3 regions of the Dongia rigui genome follow, and region 3 is predicted to be linked to each of the others. Evidence: predicted binding sites of a transcription regulator. Region 3 holds the regulator's gene; each other region holds the start of a gene.
The links. The regulator LexA, encoded in region 3, represses DNA repair genes until DNA is damaged. The targets are predictions, from matches to a motif close to ATGTTCTANTTTGGTTC.
Positions count from the first base shown of each region.

Region 1: a site for LexA is predicted at 1,049-1,065, ahead of SMD31_RS02965 (ImuA family protein). Genes of this name have one in related genera too.
Region 2: a site for LexA is predicted at 744-760, ahead of recA (recombinase RecA). Genes of this name have one in related genera too.

Region 1 covers NZ_JAXCLX010000001.1:644,323-646,592, forward strand. Annotated here, with positions in the region: gene SMD31_RS02960 (hypothetical protein) at 1-984, opposite strand, end outside; gene SMD31_RS02965 (ImuA family protein) at 1,107-1,979, shown strand; gene SMD31_RS02970 (Y-family DNA polymerase) at 1,948-2,270, shown strand, end outside.
Region 2 covers NZ_JAXCLX010000003.1:120,221-122,490, reverse strand. Annotated here, with positions in the region: gene SMD31_RS16280 (LemA family protein) at 1-472, opposite strand, end outside; gene recA (recombinase RecA) at 860-1,942, shown strand; gene mobA (molybdenum cofactor guanylyltransferase MobA) at 2,154-2,270, shown strand, end outside.
Region 3 covers NZ_JAXCLX010000004.1:23,701-25,970, reverse strand. Annotated here, with positions in the region: gene SMD31_RS18975 (molybdopterin molybdotransferase MoeA) at 1-213, shown strand, start outside; gene SMD31_RS18970 (lysozyme inhibitor LprI family protein) at 226-621, opposite strand; gene lexA (transcriptional repressor LexA) at 937-1,671, shown strand; gene SMD31_RS18960 (ComEC/Rec2 family competence protein) at 1,628-2,270, opposite strand, start outside.

The sequences.
Region 1 (2,270 bases), on a different contig from region 3:
TGCGAAACCGGTGGCATCACGAAAGTTGTTTCGCTTCATATAATCGCCAAACCGCTCGGCAAACATGCCTTCCGGCCCCCATGAATATACGACACCGTCGACATTCATAGCCACATGACCAAAAGACGACTCGGCCCAGCCGGCCGGCTCAAAGAACAACACTTCAACTTTATCGATCTTCTCTGATTGAAGACGTTTCTTCTTCTCTTGATCACGTCGCGTACGCGCGTCGGAATGATTTCGCGCTACCGCCTCGTCGATGTCCAAGTCGTTGTCGTTGGCGGCCATGGCCGAGGCGTCGCCTTGCGCCTGGGCTTTTTCCGTTGCGAGTTTGCGGCGCAGGGCTTGCACTTCCGGGCTTTCCTTCGTGCCCTCGTTGGCGGCGTAGAAATAGCCGTCGTCATAGCCGCGATAGATGCCGGGGATGCCAAGTGGGATTTCGCTGCCATCGGGTGCGCGCGTTGCCTGTTGTAATTTGAGTTGAGTCTCCATCGGCAGCGGGTCGCCGTTATGCGCCAAGGCAGGATCAACACCAACGCGGGCGTAATGGAGGTTGAGCGCGTGGAAGTCGGGCCGGTTCTCAGCCGTGTCATGCGGGCGGCCAGCCGGGTGGGTGAGCGGTACCCTGGCGATGTCGACCAATTGCTCGACCGGTTTGGCGTCGGCGCCTAGATAGACGTCGATGGCGTCCTGCCCTTGCGCTTGGTTGGCGGCAACCTGTGGCGTGGTCCTGTAGAGCCGTCCACCAACGGCGAAATGCCGGTCGTCCTTCTGCCCCGTTTTCTGAAAGGCCTGCTGCGTCGCCCAGTCGGCCGGCTGGGCCGCGGTCCAACGGATGGGATCGATGCCCTGAGCATGGAGATCGGTGGCAAGATTTAGTTTTTCAGCGTAATCCGGCGAGCTTTTCGGACTCTTAAGTGGTTGTAATTCTTCGGTCTTTTTCGCAATAAATGAGCGAATAACCCTGGGAATCGGTCGCGGCATGCGGATATCTCCCACAGGTTGTTTAACGTAAATTACATCACGCAAAACACCCCGGTCAACCAAAATGTTCGTTTTATGTTCTCATTCCTTGACTCTCCGTCAAGAGAGAACAAAAACAGAATATGATCCGGAAGCAAGCCATTGTCCCCGCCGCCCATCCCCCTTCGAGCGAGCCGCCGCCGGGGCTCATTGCCTTGCGTCGGCAGATCGCCTTGCTGGAGAAATTGCCCCAGGCCGGGCTTGAGGGCGGAGCCGCAAAATCCCTCACCTGGGGCCTTGCCGCGATCGACCAGCACCTGCCCGGCCGCGGGCTGATATTGGGCGCGCTGCATGAATTCGCGGGCGAGGGGCAGGATCTCGAGGAAGGGACCTTGCCCGCCGCCGCCATCGCCCGCCTCATCGGCCGACTGCATGCACGAGGCAGTATCGGCAGCGTGTTGTGGATCAGCCGGCAGCGCGATCTCTACGCCCGCGCCTTGCCGTATCAAGGGCTCGATCCAGACCGACTGCTGCATCTTGAAATCCGGCGCAATGGCGATGCGCTGTGGGCGATCGAGGAGGCCTTGCGCTGCGCCAGCCTCAGCGCCGTGGTGGGCGAGGTTGCGGCCCTCGATCTGACGCAGAGCCGGCGGCTGCAATTGGCGGCGGAAAAAAGCGGCGTGCCGGCTTTGCTCATCCGCCGCTCGGCCCGCGCGCAAGATCTCAAATCTCTCAGCCGGCAGCCGATCGCCGCCGTGACGCGCTGGCGCATCGCGCCTGCTGCATCCTTCGGCACGCCGGCAGCACCGCATCCAATTCTGCCGGGCGCCCCGCGCTGGCATCTCGATTTGTGGCGCTGCCGCGGCGGCAGGCCCGCCAATTGGCTCATTGAGGAGCATGACGATGGATGGCGAGAAGCGACGTTTCCTCAGCCTGTTCCTGCCCCGCTGGGCGAGCGATTGCTGGCACCGCCGGCAGCGGCGGATGACATCGGGCACAAGCGCGCCGCAGGCTAAGGCCCAGCCGGCTAAGGACCAGCCGGCACCGCTGCTGCTGGTGCGCAGCAGCGGCAATATGCGTGTGGTGCACGGGGCAGATGATATTGCCCTGGCACGCGGCCTCTATCCGGGCCAGCGCCTGGCCGATGCCCTGGCCTGCGTCCCAGAAGCACGGGTGGAGGATGCCGACCCCACCGGCGATCTCGCCAGGCTGCATGCGCTGGCGCAATGGGCGACGCGCTTCTCGCCCCATGCCACGCCGGATGCGCCCGATGGCCTGATGATCGACATCACCGGCTGCGCGCATCT
Region 2 (2,270 bases), on a different contig from region 3:
GGAAGCTCAGCACCGCCGTATTATAGTTGGTCGCAGAATCATTATAGAACTGGCGGGCAAAACCGATCTTGTTCTCGGTCGAGGTCAGCTCTTCCATCAGCTGCTGCACGGTCTGATTGGCTTTGAGATCGGGGTAATTCTCAGAGAGGGCGAAGAACTTGCCGACCGAGGCAGAGAGCGCACTTTCGGCGGCGACCGTTTCAGACGTCGGCAGGCCGGCCCCGGCATTGGCCTTCACGGCGCTGTTCCGTGCCTCGATTACCTGGCGCAGCGTTTCCTGCTCATAGCCCATGTAGTCCTTGGCGGCCTCGACCAGATTGGGGATGAGATCGTAGCGCCGCTTCAACTGCACGTCGATCTGGCTCCAGCCATTGGCGACCTGCGCCTTCAGCCCGACGAGCCGGTTATAGGTCAAGATCCCCCAGACCACGACGATGACGACGACAGCCAACAGCACCCATAAAACGGTCATGAAGGTTCCCCGGATTTCTGGCAGGCATGAACGGAAAGTCGTGGGCATCGTGCCGGAAGGCCGGGTGGCGGGCAATGTGAGAGCGCAGCCTTTGTAAGCCAGATCACAAGCATCTTTTAAGATTAATTCTTATTCCGGCTCGATTAATGCGAAACAGCCGATTCGAGCGGCACGGATTGCGGCCGTGAACCGGGCCGGCAGCCAGTTCCATTGTGGCGCTCGGCCGCGCAAATCCACCATATCTTGTTGGTTTTGGGGAAAAATCTCGCAATCGTTCTCTTTTCGATCTAATTCCTTTACAAGCGGAACAAAGAATGTACATATAGCTTCATTCGGCGCCGAATTGTCACTGCTGCGGTGCTGTGATCTAAGGTGGGAGAGACGCTTATGTCGCAGAACGTCGTGCGGATTACGGACAGGGACGGCAAAGATAATATGGATAAGAACAAGGCATTGGATGCGGCGCTGTCGCAGATTGAGCGCGCCTTCGGCAAGGGCTCGATCATGCGTCTGGGCTCCAGCGAGCAGGCGGTTGAAACCGAAGTTGTTTCAACGGGTTCGCTGGGTCTTGATATCGCGCTGGGCATCGGCGGCCTGCCGCGCGGCCGCATCGTCGAGATTTACGGCCCGGAAAGCTCGGGCAAGACGACCCTGGCTCTCCAAGTCTGCGCCGAGGCCCAGAAAGCCGGTGGTACCTGCGCCTATGTCGATGCCGAACACGCGCTTGACCCCTCTTATGCCACCAAGCTTGGCGTCAATGTCGGCGACCTCTTGGTGTCGCAGCCGGATGCCGGCGAACAGGCGCTGGAAATTGCCGATACGCTGGTGCGCTCCGGCGCCATCGACATCCTGGTGATCGATTCCGTGGCAGCCCTGGTGCCGCGCGCCGAACTCGAAGGCGAAATGGGCGACAGCCATGTCGGCCTCCATGCCCGCCTGATGAGCCAGGCGCTGCGCAAGCTGACCGGTTCGATCAGCCGCTCGAAGACCATGGTCATCTTCATCAACCAGATCCGCATGAAGATCGGCGTCATGTTCGGCAACCCGGAAACGACGACCGGCGGCAACGCGCTGAAGTTCTATGCCTCGGTCCGTCTCGACATCCGCCGCATCGGTGCGATCAAGGACAAGGAAACCGTGGTCGGCAACCAGACCAAGGTGAAGGTGGTCAAGAACAAGCTGGCGCCGCCGTTCCGGGTGGTCGAATTCGACATCATGTATGGCGAAGGCATTTCCAAGATGGGCGAGCTCATCGATCTCGGCGTCGCCGCCGGGGTGGTGGAGAAGTCCGGTGCCTGGTTCTCCTATAGCGGCCAGCGCATCGGCCAGGGTCGCGAGAACGCCAAGTCGTTCCTGCGCGAAAATGGCGCCATGGCCAAGGAAATCGAACAGAAGATCCGCGCCAATGCGGGCCTGGTCGCCGGCGCCATGATGGATGCCAGTGGCGAAAAGGAAGTGTCAGAGGATTAAACAATCGCCGTCGGTCTCGGCCGGCGGCTCTGGTCTCTCTCCGGCAAACGCGCCGATCCGGGCCTTGCGCCCTGGGCCGGCGCGTTTCGTCGTTTTGGCACGGGCGTTTTGGCACAGGCGTTTTGGCACAGGCGTTTTGACCCGGCGCTTTGGCAGGGGCACGCGCGCCACGGGGTTCTCAAGAAAATCCGTGTCATGCTAGCCTTCGCTGATGCCGCTCCGTTCGATTCCTGGTCAGCCCACGCCGATCCCTGCCATCCTGCTGGCTGGTGGCCGCGCATCACGCCTGGGCGGTGGCGATAAGTGTCTGCGCCTGTTGGGAGGCCGA
Region 3 (2,270 bases):
AACGACCAGCGCCAGGACTACCTGCGCGCGACGCTCACCCGCGGCGCGGACGGCAGCGTGGTCGCAAGCCCCTTCCCGAAGCAGGACAGCGCGATGCTGTCCCTCATCGCCAAAGCCGACGCCCTCATCATCCGCCCGCCACATGCACCGGCGGCCAAGGAAGGCGATGTTACCGAGATTCTTCCGCTCAGCGGTGGATGCTTGGGAATCTGAAGCGTTAGGGCCTTAATCCCCGAGCTTGCTTGACTGGCACTTGCTCGCCTTGCATTCCTGGGTACGTTCTTCGAGGAAGGCGATGCGATGCCGCGTTTCTTCGACGGCGCAATCGAGGTCGACGAAGTTGTCGTCGCCTTCCTGCTTGCTGCATTTGCCATTGCGCGCCCGCATCCAGGCCAGCTCGCCCTTCTTCAGCGTCGCCTTTTCGTCTTTGGAGAGCAGCTTCGTAAGTTCGCCATAGGCCTTGTTGAGATCGCCATCTGCTTCGATATAGAGCTTGGAGTAGCAATAGACGTCGTCAAAGGCGTTCTTCGGGTCTTCGCAATCCGCTTTCGCCTGGCCGCCCCATGTTATCGCTGCCAACACAATCGCGGCGGCACCCAGACCTTTGAAAAGACTCATCATTGCTCCCCATTTCGTGACGCGGCCGGCTCGGCCGATCCGGTGGTGAGCCTCGCAAAACCCCGGCCGATTCTCAACTTGGGATTGCACCGGGCCCGCTGCGCCGCGGCGTCATCTTGACCAAGTGTCAGGTAGGGTCTTGACTTTATCATGAACTAAACTAGAACATATGTAGTTGTTGATCGTTTGTTCCGGCCCAACATGTCGGCTAAGCGCCAAGATTGGTCGGTCGCAGGAGCAAGCGGTCCCGTTGAAACCAGCCGGATGCCCACGAGGGGGCGGTGTTCGGCAGCACCTTTTTGAGGGGGTAGTACGGGCATGTTGACCAGAAAACAGCGCGAATTGCTGCAGTTCATCCAGGACCGCCTCGGCGAGACCGGCGTGTCGCCGTCGTTCGATGAAATGAAGGATGCGCTGGGCCTGAAGTCGAAATCGGGCGTGCATCGCCTGATTACCGGCCTTGAGGAACGCGGCTTCATTCGCCGCCTGCCGCATCGGGCCCGTGCGCTCGAAGTGATGCGTCTGGCCGAGGATCAAGTGGGCGGCAAGCCAGCACCGGCGACGCCGGCTGCGGCCGATCGCGAACCCGCGCGCCGCGGTTTCACTCCCAGCGTGATTCAAGGCGATTTCACCCCCACCCTGCCCGGCGCTGTCGTGGCGCAGGCCGGCCACACCGTGCAACTGCCGCTCTATGGCAAGATCGCGGCCGGCACGCCGATCGAAGCCTTGCGCGACAACAGCAATGCCGTCGACGTGCCCGCGGGCATGCTCGGCCGTGGTGAGCATTATGCGCTCTCTGTCGAAGGCGATTCCATGATCGACGCCGGCATCCATGAGGGCGACACCGTCCTCATCGAGCGCTGCGAGAATGCCGAGAACGGCACCATCGTCGTGGCACTGGTCGACAACAATGAAGTCACGCTGAAGCGCCTGCGCCGCAAAGGCGATTCCATCGCACTCGAGCCGGCCAATCCCAATCACAAGACGCGGATTTTTGGCCCCGATCGGGTCAAGATCCAGGGTCGTCTGATTGGCCTGATGCGCCAGTACTGATCCCGCTTTCTGCAGACGGCGCGGCCTCCATCGGCTGCGCCGTTTTTGCAAAGCGTTGCAGGGTCCAGGGCCGCTCGCCCGTATCGAAAGCGCGCGTTACCACGAATGAACCGTCGGCGTTGATCGTGATGGCATGTGTTCCATGCCGCCACAGGTCGAAGAAATCGATGACGCGCTCGGCCGAACGGCAGCCGTCTTCGATCGGCTCCAGACTGATGACGAGCCGCGCCGTCAGGCAGGCAGGCCCTGCACCTGCTTCCGTCAGCGCCACGGCGATATAACCCATCCGCGTGTCGAAGCGGCACCAATCCGCCGTGCAGTCGCCAGAGCCTGGCATGTCCGCCGCGGCGATCTGTTTTGGTGCGCGCATCGCGTCAATGCGCGCCTGGTGCGTGTTCAGGGGCATCTCCGGCAGCGGCGGCTGTGGAAATGGCAGGCGCTTCTCCTGCGCGTTTCGGCGCATCCAGGTTTCCGCCGAGATCTTGGCCGAACGTATCGAGCTGAAGTGATAGAGGCCGTCCGGCTCCAGAATCGCCACCAAGCGGCTGCTTTGCCCGCCGGCGAAGGCGAGGATTTCCGGCGGGCGCTGCGTCGCCGGC